4 regions of the Paenibacillus sp. MDMC362 genome follow, and region 3 is predicted to be linked to each of the others. Evidence: riboswitches for the same ligand, from Rfam matches in the RefSeq annotation. Region 3 holds a riboswitch; each other region holds the start of a gene.

Region 1 (3,488 bases), on a different contig from region 3:
GGGTATTTCTATTAATTTATATTCTATCCATAATAATAATAATTAAGTGAGCACTCATAACTATAAGACTCAATAAAATGCTCGATTGAATCACTAAGAAATAAAACTGACTCTAAGGTGGCGACATAAAACTGAGGGGAGGTGATAAAAATCAGAATTTACTTACGGATGCTTTATGACCATGTGTAGCGAGTAATTGGCATCTTTATTTACTAACGAGGAGGTTTGTTAAGAACATGATTGAGCACAAAAATGATACAAAACTTTCCGAAAGTGAAACTGCAGGTCTATTCTTGTTGGAGAGGTCATTGGATTATGTCTACTCGGCCGCGCTTCGGGCTGTAGCTCTCCTTGGCGTTGCGGATCATCTGGTGGACGGGCCGAAGACAGCTGCCGAGCTCGCCCAGCTTACGGAGGCAGATGAGTCGAGTCTTTACCGGGTACTGCGGTTACTCGCTACCAAAGAGGTGTTTCGTCAGAACGAGAGCGGACAGTTCGAGTTGACCGACACAGCCCAACACTTGAGAACGGACGCTCCGTCGTCGCTGCGGTCAGGTGTACTGTGGGTCACCGATGAAGTTATGTGGGGCTCTATCGGCGAGATTGTTCGGAACGTCCGTGGAGATACTTTCAAGAAGATTCATGGTAAGAACTTCTTTGAATACTGGAAAGAGAGGGGGGTGTCGTCTGACGGTTACGATTTCCACTTCGCATATGATTCATTCTCGAATAAAGAGAACGAGTTCCTTGTACGAAATTATGATTTTCCGAATGGCGCAACCGTCGTCGATGTCGGAGGTAATTTAGGCGCCTTGCTGCTGGGGATCTTGCGGAGAAATCCTACGTTGTACGGAATCTTGTTCGATCAGCCGCACGTCGTGAACAGGAACCGGCTCGGGGAGTTGGGCGACGACAAACGTTGGGAAATCGCTCCAGGGGACTTCTTCAAGTCGGTTCCGAATAACGGGGACTTCTACATGCTAAAGTACGTCATACATGACTGGAACGACGAGGATTGCATCCGGATCTTGCGTAACTGCCGAGAGGCGATGGCTCCTGGCGGCCGGGTACTCGTGATGGATCCCGTCATCCCGCCGGGGAATACGCCGCATATAGGTAAATTATTAGACCAACTCCTCATAGGGGTTTGCGAGGGAGGTCGTGAACGAACGGAAGAGGAGTTCCACCGATTGTTCGCCAGGGCCGGCTTACGGCTGAATCGCATCATCGATACCGGCTGCCACATTTCGATCATCGAAGCAGTAGCCGACTGAGGCTCGGGACAGGCTCACTTTAAGGTAGCTCGGATCGGTCATGAAGGTGTGTTTACTTAAATTAGTAGCACACCTTTCCGAGCTGGCTCTGGTAAAACCTTTAGAAGCGTTGCTTAGGACATAGTCTCTTATAATAGATACCCATTTTTGGGTATTTTTTTTGACTGGAATATTGCTTATACTGACTCCAAAGTTGATGTTATTTAATCATTTGACAAAATCATACTTCGTACGATAATAGCAAACCCACCGAAAGGTGGCGACGCAAAGCTAAAGGGGCTAAAGCGGATATCATCATGATCGCGATGCCAGCCAGTTGCCGAATACGACGGAAACCTCCGTCTATTTCAAACACGTTTGACGGGGATTTTTGTGTTTCTACTTTAATCTCGTAAAGGGGGTATGCCGCGCCATATATTATAGTTTACGTTTTAAAAACTAATAGCAACGGAACTGGAACAGGATCGCAGCAGCTAAATGCTCAATAAAACACTTTCCCAAATAGCCATAGCCGGAAAATTGGTATCAGGATAGTTTGGCTCCGTTCGGTACGACATCATCTTTAAAAGATTAGTAGGTGAAATCTACCTTGAGGGGTGATCTCCAATTCGCGTCGCTCTCGTAGGAGGAGGACCGGCAGCAGTATGCATGTTGGAAAGTCTTATTCGTGTCCGTGACCTCCTGAATCCTTATGCATATTTGGACGTAACTGTGTTTGACCCATCGCCAAACCCATGGTGCGGCCCTAATTATGCGCCCGATATGCCCGAGGCCTTAACAAATGTATACACTTCTGACATGTCAGTACGATATTGGGACACGGAGCACGTTGCCGACTGGTTAAAAGCTAACGGCTATGCACACTTTGCAGGCACCATGTTTGCGCCGCGTGCAATAATCGGCAAGTATTTTCAGGATTCAGCGAAAAAATCGATAGCATGCATGAATACTTTCGAATATATACGCGAACAGGCTACTAAAGTGACACTAAGCGACTGTGTTGCCGTAGAAACACCGACACGAAACTACAAGTTTGACTATGTAGTCTTATGCATGGGCGGTGCAACCAGCTCAGATCCCTACGGACTTCAAGGACAAGATAAATTTTTTAGTACACCTTATCCTTTAAAAGAAACCTTGAGTAGCATAGGCGCCGATGAACGCGTAGGAATTATAGGTTCTGGGCTGTCCGCAGTAGATCTTACGCTTGGATTAATGGCAAAGAATCATCGTGGACCTATTACACTCATGTCGCGACGAGGACTTCTTCCTTCGGTACGTCGTCCACCAGTCAAGTACAGTTTGCAGTATTTTACGGTAAAAGGCGTTGAGGATATTGTTGCTGCAAAAGGAAGCTTATCTATCAGGGATCTTATCAAACTAACATACAGGGAGCTTGATCACGCTGGAGCATCAAAACAGGAGATAATCGATGAAGTACTTTCAGAACGCTACGGAATCGATCGATTACGGCTTCAAATGGCACGTTTGGATGACGGCGGGATTGCAAGTCAGCTTTGCATCAAAATACTAGCAACTGCTTGTGAGGACGCGTGGTACTTTCTAAGTTGCGCCGAGAAGAAATTTTTATACAGCAATTTTCGGCACATTGTTTACAGTCTATGTTGTCCCATGCCGAAACATCGTGCAGCTCAAATACTTAGACTTGCCGATTCAGGCCAGCTAAGCATTCTACGGGGACTACGGTCAGTTTCAAAGGATGAACAAGGTCACTTTGTAGCTTTTGCAGAAGGTAACTCAACCATTCGCTTTGATAGAGTATTCTCAGCTATTTCCGGTGAAAGTCGACCCTCTCCGCTGGCTTTGCCACTCATAGAGGGATTGCTGAAAACTGGACAAGCGAGTCCCCATCCCCTTGGCGGTCTCAATGTTGAGCGCACAACCAGTAGACTAATAGATGCCCTCAACCGACCACAGACACAAATATACGCACTTGGTAACACCGTTAGCGGAGCGTTATATATCTTTAACGGGATATTCTTGCTTGCGCGGCGTTCAGCCCATGTTGCCCAATCGATTGTCGAACACCAAAAAGCGACAAAAACAGCACGACACAGCCCCAGGTCGATATACGCATAGCCAAGTCCAGTATCCAGGTCAATGTTGACTATACTTACATCGTGCAATCCATGTGGAAGCAGGTCACGAATTAATCGTGTCACGACAATCTACCGTCTCTCAATAAAAACTTAA
Region 2 (3,488 bases), on a different contig from region 3:
ATTCCCGTTATACACCTTCAGCGAATCGGCAACCCAGGTATGATTCTCACTAAATTCATCCGTAATTACGGCTTGAGCGCTCGGAATCTTCTTTTCGTTGAAATTGTATTTCACCGTCCAAGTAATGACTCCGGTATCCTTATCCTGGCGATACGACTTATTCAAGAATTGGCCGCGATCTACCGTTACGGTCGCCGTCGACTCCACATTTTCCATCCCTTCGCCTGACAGGACGGCGGTATTCTCAAACCGTGACTGTTGACCGATAAGCTTCGTCGAAAAGCGAATTTCGTAAGCTTTGCTGATTGTTTCATCCTGGAATGCAAGCTCCAGCTTGCCGCCACCGCCTGTTTGAACGGTGTACTTGCCGGCATCCAGCCGTTCGCCAAGAACCGCCGAGCCGTCACCGTTAACCTGCAGATTGTATACCTCAATGGAATCCCCGATGAGCTCCAAGCCTTCAGGCATTTCATCGGTGATGACCGCGTGCTTGATCTTATTGAGCGACTTGTTAATCTGTACCGTCCAATCGATCCGGTCTTTGCCAATCGCTTTTCCTTGCTTCTCGATCAGCTTTCCGCCTTGCGGCTTCAGATTCACGACGACGGTCTGAACCCCACCCTTTATCGGAAATGCAATAATGATTTCAGTGCTTCCTTTAAGAACTTCCTTCTTAAATTCTGTGCGAATTTCCAGCTTGCCGCTGATGTTGGAATGATTCTCCACGTAATCGTTGAAGGTCATCACAACTTTCCCGTTCCGATCAACCGTAAATCGGCCAACTTCGCCTTGACCGGCAAGGAGCGGTGCGTCAATGTCCGTAAAAATCTCAAACTGCATCGGCAGCTCGAAAGTGAATGTATCCCCCTTCTTGTAGCCGTGTCCGTTCGGTAGCTCCCATTCGTAGCTGAGATTAACCGCTGCACCGATGTCCAGGCTGCTGTCCGGATTATACACCGCATCAACCACGGTACCGTTCACATCGGTTAATACGACTTTGGTGAGTATTCCTTCCATGTCGACTGCTGGTGCTGGCGTGTTATATACGTCATCCGTGACTGTCTTTGGCTCGCTAACTTCTAATTCCTGCACGCCAGTCTCTGATTCCTGCACAGTAATGGCTGATGGCTGCTCGCTACCCGCCGCATTCGCCGTCCAAGCAAATGTGCCCAATAGGGTTTGAAACAGAAGCAGCAGCGCCACAACAACTCCACTTACTTTTTTCTTCATAATCTCTCCCTCAATCTTATCATTACCCTCGTAATATTCGGTTCCGATCTTACTTTTTCGTGCGCTGATTCGTCCCATGCTTCTATCAAAATGCATGCCAATAATGGACTTCACGAGCCATCATCTTCAGGACCTGTTACGGGCGCACGATTCATTGGTGTCTGTATTTTCCTTCAGAACCCAGCGGGCTTCCTGCATTATATCGGCCAAAACTATACAATTTCTATACAACCGAAATAAGCCTTGGACATAATCGTCCAAAGCTTAGTTTTATTGCTACGCATTAATTAGTAGTATTTGGTTGCTGAATAGCTGGAGGCATCTTTAATCATTTTGTATCCGGCCCCTTTGCTTTTCCAGCTTGCATCGACGGTTGTGTCAATGGTTACCCACTGCCCGTTCAAATATACTTCATTCCAGGCGTGGTAGACATCGACGTATTCCGAGGTTCCCATGACAAGCTTTGCCGGAATATCGAGGCTTCGGAGCATGGAAGCGAACAGGGAGGCGTAATCGTAGCACATTCCCTTTTGTCCAGCGATCGTGCGGTTGCTATCGGGAAGGTAATCCGTCAGCTTGCTGGATGCCAGAGCGTTGTCGTACCGAACCGTCCCGACGATATATTCGTAGACAGCCTGTACTTTTTCCTTGTCGGAGTGAGCAGTGCGGGTTAGCTTTTTCGCAAGCTGAGCAGCCTTGCCCTCTTCGCTCCAATCGACATTTTGTACAGAGTTCAAAAATACTTGGCTGCCGTTCGTCAGTTGAAGTTTAACTGCCGCTTCCTGTACGATCTTGTATTTGCTGCCGCTGACTTGTTCGAGCACGGAAATCTTGTAGTTCCCGTTGCCCATCTGCAGTGGAAAAACTTCCTGCTGCTTCGCCCTCGAAAGCCCATATGTATATTGATCCTGACCTTTTCCGATCATGAGCTTCGTTTTGGTGCCTGCTTTCACGTCATACCGAATGACGATTGCCCCACGATCCAGTTCCTCCAAGCCCAGCCAATCTTCAGATGGTGCAGCTTGTACAACCGGAGCCCATATCAGTAACGCAAAAAGTCCAATTATCGCGAACATTGCGTTGCGCATGCTGTAACTCCCCTTCGGTGGCCAGGCTGCCATTTGACATTTCGTCAAGAAGGCCCTGTAGCTTTGCGTCCTAGTCTTTCGACAAGTTTGCCATTATCGTATTAGAGTTTCACAGGATTCAGTGGATGTTTGTCCAAAAAAACAAAAAAAGCGTCTTCGTTCGGTAGCTGGCTGTCATTGACGTTTCGTCAAGAAGACCCTGTAGCTTTGCGTCCTTGCCTTTCGACAAGTTTGCCGTTATCGTGAGTAGCTTTTGTGAATACATCATATCAAATATATCCATTTCTATCAATAAAAAAATTAAAATTTGTAATATTGTTATAGGTCCCACAGAGCTGTCTAATCCGAACGTTTGGCTCTTGTTAATTAATCGACCAATAGAGCAATAAATCTTTTGAATCTAACGTTTGTTGACTATAGTATCAAGTTTGTTATCTGGAAGCATCGAATCTTCCTCTTATACAATAAATCTAACAAGTGCACGACAAGCGAGACAACACCGTAAGGAGTGACAAACATGAGCTCACAAGCCGAACCTAAAAAACGAAAGCGCTTACGAATACGCTGGCACAAGCAGGATACGGAACTAACCCTCTTGGCGCTGCCGACCACGATTTGGTACATCCTGTTTAGTTTCTTACCGATGTTCGGGATCATTATCGCCTTTAAAAATTTCAGAATTAGCGGCGGCTTTTTGAGCAATGTGTTTAACAGTCCATGGGTAGGCTTCAAAAACTTCGAATTCTTGTTCAAATCGAATGACGCCTGGATCATTATTCGCAACACCATTGGATACAACATTGTGTTTATCGTCCTGGGGATTGTTCTGCCCGTTCTATTCGCGATTATGATCGGACTCCTCCACAGCCGTAAAGCAAGCAAGGTCTATCAGACGATGATGTTCCTCCCCTATTTCCTATCCTGGGTGGTCGTATCTGCGGTAGGCTGGGCTTTCTTAAGCTTCGACAAAGGAATTGTCAATCAAATGCTCGTCAGTATGGGCAGCGACCCGATTAACTGGTATATGGAGCCGAAATATTGGCCATTCTTCTTGATTCTCTTAAATGTCTGGAAGGGCCTGGGCTATGGTATGGTCATTTATTTGGCAACCATCACGAGCATCGACAGCACCTATTATGAAGCAGCTGTTATTGATGGCGCTTCGATTTG
Region 3 (3,488 bases):
AGGATTGCCGTCCCCCCAACACTTTGGGAGCGATATAAATCATCCATTTATCAATAAGGTTGGCTCGAAGGAATGATCCATTTACTTCGCTGCCTCCTTCTACCAGCAGGTCGGTAACACCTCGCTGATATAACATATCCGATAATGCATGGAGATCCAGCCCGAAACGGTTCACAGGAACGAACAGAACTTCAATTCCTTTTTGCTGCAGCATGTGTACTCTTCCCGGATCAGCACCCTCCTTCGTGACTACCCATGTCGCTGCTTCCGAACAATCGGTAACTTTGGCATCTTCGGGCAACCTCAAATTCGAATCTAAAATTACCCGTATGGGATTCTTCCCACTTTCTTCCGGCAGTCGGGTCGTAAGGAGCGGATCATCGGCCAACACCGTATTAATTCCTACTAATATGGCGTCGACTTTGTTTCTTAATTTATGTACTACAAGCTGTGTTTCATCACATGTAACCCATTTAGAATGCCCCGTTGACGCGGCAATTTTTCCGTCAAGCGTCATGGCTACCTGGGAAATGATAAACGGCCGTCGTTTTGACATATTGTGCACGAATCGTTCATTAAGTAACTCGGCTTCCTTCCCCAATACACCCACATCAACTTCTATTCCATTCTCTCTCAATAATTGAATGCCTCTTCCGGCCACCTTCGGATTCGGATCCTCCATCGCCACGACAACTCTTGCGACTCCCGAATTCAAGACTAATTCTATGCAAGGGGAGGATTGAGGGCTTGGTTCCAGCGTAACATAGAGCGTTGCGCCTTCGGTATACCCATCAGCCATCCGAAATGCATGCACCTCTGCGTGAGGTTCCCCAGCTTTCCTATGAACACCTGCGCCAACTACTTGTCCGTCTTTGACTATCAGTGCGCCAACGACCGGGTTCGGATTGGTTTTCCCACTGGCCGTACCTGCCAAATCCAATGCCAGCTTCATAAAATGTTGGTCTAAATTCATATGATTAACACTCCCCATCATAATAAAGCTGTCTCCACCAAAGAGTCGTAAATATGACCTGATTTTTCGATCTTCGTTGCCAAATACCGATTATTATGCTCGGATACATCTCCCCAAATGGATTTATGATGATCGGTTAAAAGTCCCTTTTCCCGCAAAGACTGCAGCTTTCTAGGATTGTTTGTAATCAGGGTGACTGGTTTTTGCCGCAAGCTTTGGAGTACACGTATGGCTTCATCATAAGATCGATGGTCATCTGCAAAGCCAAGGCTTAGATTGGCCTCTACAGTATCGCACCCCTCATCTTGCAAAAGATAAGCTAACGATTTGGGGAAAAGCCCTATTCCGCGACCCTCGTGATTCGCCAAATAAAAGAGAGCTCCAGTACCGTTTTCGATGATCATGCGCATGGATTCCCGCAGTTGGTAGCCGCAATCGCATCGTTTACTTCCAAAGATATCTCCGGTATGGCAAATGCTGTGCATCCGTATCAGGGCATGCTCCTCATTGGCAAAATCGCCATATACTAGTACGGAAGACTGCTGATGTGAAGCAAGATCTGCCTGAGATAATGATTCCAGAATGTCATTCTTATCCATAAATGAATTACCTGTATTTAACCAAGTATACCATTTAAATACAGCCTCATTGTCCTCCAACTGCACAGGGAGCCTAACGGGACCAACAAGACCGATGTTGGGACATTCCGGCTGTTTAAGAATGGTTAATTTACTAGCTAGCAATTTCCTGACCTGGTCCATATTCATGAATACAACTCCTTGTTGGTTTAGATGGTGATCAATCGATTGGTTTGTTTCCCTCCTTGAAAACGTTGGCAGTTTTTACGTTAGCTACTACTCCTCCAACCTGAAAGAATTTGGTTAGAAAATGGAATTTTTTTAGAAATAAACGCAAAAAGCCCCTGTCTGAATAGACGGAGGCTTTTCCGTCGTATTCGGTAACTGGCTAGCATAGCGGATACGAGTGATCCGCCTTAGCCCCTATAGCTTTGCGTCGCCACTTTTCAGTGGGTTTGCCATTATCGTACGATGTCATTTCATAAAATAAATCCGCGATCATTGCCGAATATGGAAGAACACACCATATCGGAAACAATCGAAAGTAATAGCTTTTTATCATATAACTACCAGATGAATATAAAATACATTTTTATGAAATGCAACCTAAATATAAACATGACCCGAAAGAATCACCATCGATTGCCTTCTTCCCGCTTCACTTCCTCAACGATCGCTTGAACCCCCTTCTCTATCTGTTCCAAGCGCGCTCTGGAAATGCTGATTCGCAAAAACTTCTCCCTTTCCAGATAATCGGACAAATAAAACAACTTTCCGGGCATCACCAAGATGTTCCGCATTTTCAGCCGCTTGATCAGCCGCTCTAAGTTTATAGTCTGCGGCAGCTCGAATAATTTGTATATTCCGCCGTCACCGGGTACGACTTTAACGAGCCCGGTTCCCCCGTACCGTTTCACAGCGGAGTCTATTGCCTGCATTCTGGCTTCATATTGACTGTAGATTTTCTGTTTATGCCGTTCATACATACCGTTGCTGATATAAATTTCGAGCGCTGCTTGGGACAGCAGTGAGGTATCTCCATATTTTTTATAAGCATGAAATCCCTCCAGCAGCGCTTCCGGCAGCACGACGGCACCTAAACGCAGGCCTGGAAATATAATCTTTGAAAAGCTCTTCAAATAGATGATATGCGAAGTTTGGTTATAAGCATGGATGGGGTCGAATCCGCGTCCACTGCCAAGGTCAGCCATGTAATCATCTTCCACCACAAACACGTCATATCGGCTGGCCAGGGCGGCGATCGCTTTCCGCTCTTCCATTCGAAGCGACGTTCCGAGAGGGTTATGATATCTGGACATCGTGTAGAAAAATTTGATGTTCCCCGTTTTGAACCGGTCCTCGAGTGCTCCCAGATCAATCCCGGCTGTTGAGCGGGGTATGCCAATGACGGATAGTCCTTCCGCCTCCAAATATTGCAAATAGTTATTATAGCTTGGCTGCTCAACGAGAATCACCGATTTTCCGTTTGGAAACGGCATCTTAGCCAGTATCTCCAGCGCTTGATTTGCACCTGATGTCACCACGATCCGATCTGGCACGGTAAATACCTGAGCGTCAGCCAGATGGGACACAAGCGTTTGGCGGAGCTTATCCATTCCTTTCCCATCACTATAAGTAAACAGATGATATTTATAGGTATCAATCGCCTTGTTCAAGCAGTGCTGAAAGTCCAGATAAGGGAACACATTCACATCCGGAGAAGCCGACGCAAAATCAATCAAACTCTTATCCATGTTATCCGAATCCCCATCTTTCTGGACTACATAATAACCGCTTTGCGAAACCGAATAAATGGCGTGCCGTTTCTCAAGCTCAGTATAAGCACGAATCACGGTACTAATGCTGCACCCGTAGGATTGGGCCGCGCTTCGAACGGAAGGAAGCTTCTGCCCTGAACGATATTGTCCTTCTTGAAT
Region 4 (3,488 bases), on a different contig from region 3:
GGCATTTATGCCTCGCTCGGCTTGACCGCAACCGACATTCGTCGTGCCTTGACAAGCGGCATTGCCGGACTGGCTGCGCTCGGTGCGCTGGCCGGCATCGCTTGCGGCGTCTACGGATTGCCAGCCGTGCTGCGCGGTCTGCTCTCTACCTATGGGATTGTCAAACTGCCGCTCATCGTGGAATGGCCGCTGGTCATTGGGCTGACTCTGATCGCGCTTGTTATCGCCATCAGCGGCTGCTGGCTGGCTTCGCGAATGCTCCGCCGCACCTCCCTTCGCGTGCTGGTCATGGATTCATGAAGACCGTCCATGAACAGAAGATGACCTCCGAATGTCGGAGGTCATCTTTTTTACTTCTTGCTTTGATAGATCTAAAGTTCCCCACACAAGCGGAAAACCGAATAGTTCATAGCATGAAAACCCATCGATCTCCTTAGCTCCATACTCCATACATCTGCCAGACTCCATTACGGTACGATGATCAACCACTTTATAATCCCCCTCTACAACGAGGGGTTTTCCCTCTTATTCCCCCGACATTTGAAATCCAAACAGAAACACATAAGGCACAGAAGGTATCTTCTGTGCCTTATGTGTCAAATATGAAGAAAATCTACTTTTTTTTGATATATTCCTCTTGTTTTTTTAATTCCATGTAACGAATAATCAGCTTATCCAACGACTGTGAAATTGCAACAACATCTTGATGCACCAATTCGAAACTGCTGGCCACTCGCTCAAGTTCTCTTCGGAGAAGTTCGAGTTTTTTCGATACTTGTTTGAGCTCACTCTCGATAGAAATCACCTTGTTCACCCACCCCCGTCGTAACAAGTGATTGATGACAGTCGCCACAGTTATCGATAACGCGAATCAGTTTATATAACTTACTTATCATTATAAATTTCGACAGCAATAAAAAAAATACCCAGAATTGGGTAATCTTTGTTTTAAGACAAGTTTTAGGATGATTATGTAAATTTTTTAAGAAATGCTCCTTTATGGTTGACTCTCGTTTTTGCGTATATCTTTTTTATAAACGTACGGACCGTGCTTTGGCTAATCCCATAAATGCCTGCAATTTCAGGTACGTTTTTATTTTCCAGCCACCCATAGGCTATTTCTTTTTCCCGATTTGTTAATTCATATTGGTCAAAGTGAGAATAAGTCAGCTCTTTTTGTAAAATGGGGTCCTTTTGAGGTAATTTTTCTTCAATATTCTTGGCCAGGTGTTCAATGAGCGGTATGGCAAATGTAACCTCGTGCAAATAATGAAAACTAAGACCAAGGTAGCCTATGATCACATTTTTTATTCGAAGGGGAGTACAAACACACGCCAATTCTGAAAACACGCGATTACTATGCTCGGCCCCGACTACGACCGAAAGCGATTGTTGTTCCATAGATAATGAAATAGCATTGCTACCTGCATCTTTCATTGCCAACGAGGTCCCATTTTTTATATTGTTCCTCTCGAGAAAGCTTCTTAAAGAACCTGTTCCGCAATAATCGATAACGGCACCATCCGTATCTGTTATAACAAATAAATAAGGTATGGACAGCAAATCGTTCATATTCCTGGTTTCCTCTTGCAGCAAATATAGAATTTCTTTCCGTTCAATCAACCTTCCTTTTATTTCAGATATACTGAGGATATTAGGAAAATGATCGTTTGCTTCCAGCAGTGTTCTACGGCCCATTATTTTCCCTTCTTCCTTTTAAGAATAAGTGATTAATAATGAAATCGATCTTCTAGTCATCTCCGCTTCTTAATTCGGTAGCTTATAAGCGAAAATAAACAATAAAAAACCACCATCCATTAAGATAACCATAGCAAAATAGGACGGAGGCTTCCGTCGTATTCGGCAACTGGCTGGCATCGCGGTCTTAGGCAGACCCGCATTAGCCCCTATAGCTTTGCGTCGCCACTTTTCAGTGGGTTTGCTATTATCGTACGAAACGATTCGATTGTGTGACCGAATATTATATCTACGATTCACCTGCCTTTCAATATATTTAAAAAAGTCCCTTTTCAGGTAGATAAGACTCGTTAAGACTAGTACAGGTCCCCCTTTTATAAAAATTTAATAAACAACACAAATAACCTCCATCAACTTAAAGACATAGGTGAACAAAACTAGTAAGAAGTGACGGAGGCTTCCGTCGTATTCGGCAACTGGCTGGCATCGCGGTCTGAAGAAGATCACATTAGCCCCTGTAGCTTTGCGTCACCGCTTTTCAGCGGGTTTGCTATTGTCGTACGAAGAGTATGAATTTGTCGAATATCCAAACATATTGTGACTTATTCAAACTATAACTTACATTGTTTTTCATTTAATATAGGTCGCACGACCCAAATTCCCATATTTTTGTTATATTTGTCAATCACTCTTACACGTATACAGAATCACTTTTTGCGCCAAGCGGGTTGATAGACCGATTTCGGGGGAGGGAACTGGTGAATCCAGTTAATGATCCGGGTTGAGATCCACTGGCATATAACTGCAAGGATAATAATTTTCCAATCGATCGCATAGGCAGCGAAGGCGAATATGATTCCATTCATCCAGAACAATGAGGTGCCCGGGTTGATTCTTTTATACTTATAGATGGCTAAGGCAACGTAACCGATTCCCCCGTTCGATACCCTCTGCTTTATGAGGATGGCGACACCTGTTCCGAGAATAACCGAGCCGAAGAGAAGATCGATCCATACGTTGCCGAACGGGGGTTCTAGGAACACCTCGAAGAAATTAACGGAAACGGACGTCACCGTTATAACAAATATGGTCCCGAAGGCACTGACACCATCAAGATAAGGGACTGTAAAGGCGAGGAAAATAAAATTAGCGAGCCACAGTCCGAGACTCATCGGGATCTCGAACGCATGGTTCAGAAGCACCGCGATTCCAGCTCCTCCCCCCGAAGGAATGGCGTGAGGAAACAAGAACATGGCCATGGCAAAACCTTGAATGATGGAGCCGGCGGTAATGTAGAAAAGTTTCTTGGAAGCATGACGATAGAAAAAGGGGCTCTTCCGCCCGGGTAGGATCTGTAAGTTCACACGGAATCATCCTTCATCGATTAGAGTAACAAGCTAGTCCTGTTTTTTTAAGTGTATGCTTGTTCCCTGAAGGGGATACCGGGATAGATCTTTTTAACGAAAATATGTATAGGCTGACTCTGGAGATATCCATAGCAGCCCGCTAGTATTTATCATTCTTCTTGTGGTTTGGTCTATGTTTTTAAATCACGTAACAAAATCCATCTGTTTGATTCTCTCTCACCCCAAGTTCAAACGTATCTTGACGAAGGCCCCGGCGCATCGTTTCAAGGGAAAGCACTTCGGTGGGTTGGATATTTCCCAAATGTACATGAGATCCAAATTTACGGAGAAGCATCGCTTGCTGCTGCTTAAGAGGTGCCTCCCAAATCAGCTTTCTTGCATCCGACACGTTGTCGATGATATTATTTATCATTTCTTCCTGAC

What was found. A riboswitch is a leader RNA that binds a small molecule or an ion and turns the genes downstream of it on or off. The one in region 3 is predicted to bind cyclic di-GMP.
Region 1: another riboswitch for cyclic di-GMP. It lies ahead of DP091_RS21175 (FAD/NAD(P)-binding protein); the one in region 3 lies ahead of DP091_RS24195 (GTP cyclohydrolase II).
Region 2: another riboswitch for cyclic di-GMP. It lies ahead of DP091_RS28160 (transglutaminase-like domain-containing protein); the one in region 3 lies ahead of DP091_RS24195 (GTP cyclohydrolase II).
Region 4: another riboswitch for cyclic di-GMP. It lies ahead of DP091_RS28110 (helix-turn-helix transcriptional regulator); the one in region 3 lies ahead of DP091_RS24195 (GTP cyclohydrolase II).

Annotation. Positions count from the first base shown of each region.
Region 1 is NZ_QLYT01000042.1:1,346-4,833, reverse strand. Features, by position in the region: gene DP091_RS21180 (methyltransferase) at 237-1,274, shown strand; cyclic di-GMP riboswitch class I at 1,504-1,598, shown strand; gene DP091_RS21175 (FAD/NAD(P)-binding protein) at 1,881-3,374, shown strand.
Region 2 is NZ_QLYT01000069.1:55,135-58,622, forward strand. Features, by position in the region: gene DP091_RS28155 (LPXTG cell wall anchor domain-containing protein) at 1-1,230, opposite strand, end outside; gene DP091_RS28160 (transglutaminase-like domain-containing protein) at 1,518-2,318, opposite strand; cyclic di-GMP riboswitch class I at 2,332-2,420, opposite strand; cyclic di-GMP riboswitch class I at 2,478-2,564, opposite strand; gene DP091_RS28165 (ABC transporter permease) at 2,836-3,488, shown strand, end outside.
Region 3 is NZ_QLYT01000051.1:129,341-132,828, forward strand. Features, by position in the region: gene ribD (bifunctional diaminohydroxyphosphoribosylaminopyrimidine deaminase/5-amino-6-(5-phosphoribosylamino)uracil reductase RibD) at 1-973, opposite strand, end outside; gene DP091_RS24195 (GTP cyclohydrolase II) at 991-1,740, opposite strand; cyclic di-GMP riboswitch class I at 1,928-2,021, opposite strand; gene DP091_RS24200 (aminotransferase-like domain-containing protein) at 2,184-3,488, opposite strand, start outside.
Region 4 is NZ_QLYT01000069.1:43,249-46,736, forward strand. Features, by position in the region: gene DP091_RS28095 (FtsX-like permease family protein) at 1-300, shown strand, start outside; gene DP091_RS28105 (Spo0E family sporulation regulatory protein-aspartic acid phosphatase) at 614-805, opposite strand; gene DP091_RS28110 (helix-turn-helix transcriptional regulator) at 970-1,698, opposite strand; cyclic di-GMP riboswitch class I at 1,860-1,954, opposite strand; cyclic di-GMP riboswitch class I at 2,167-2,260, opposite strand; gene DP091_RS28115 (YitT family protein) at 2,406-3,050, opposite strand; gene comA (phosphosulfolactate synthase) at 3,244-3,488, opposite strand, start outside.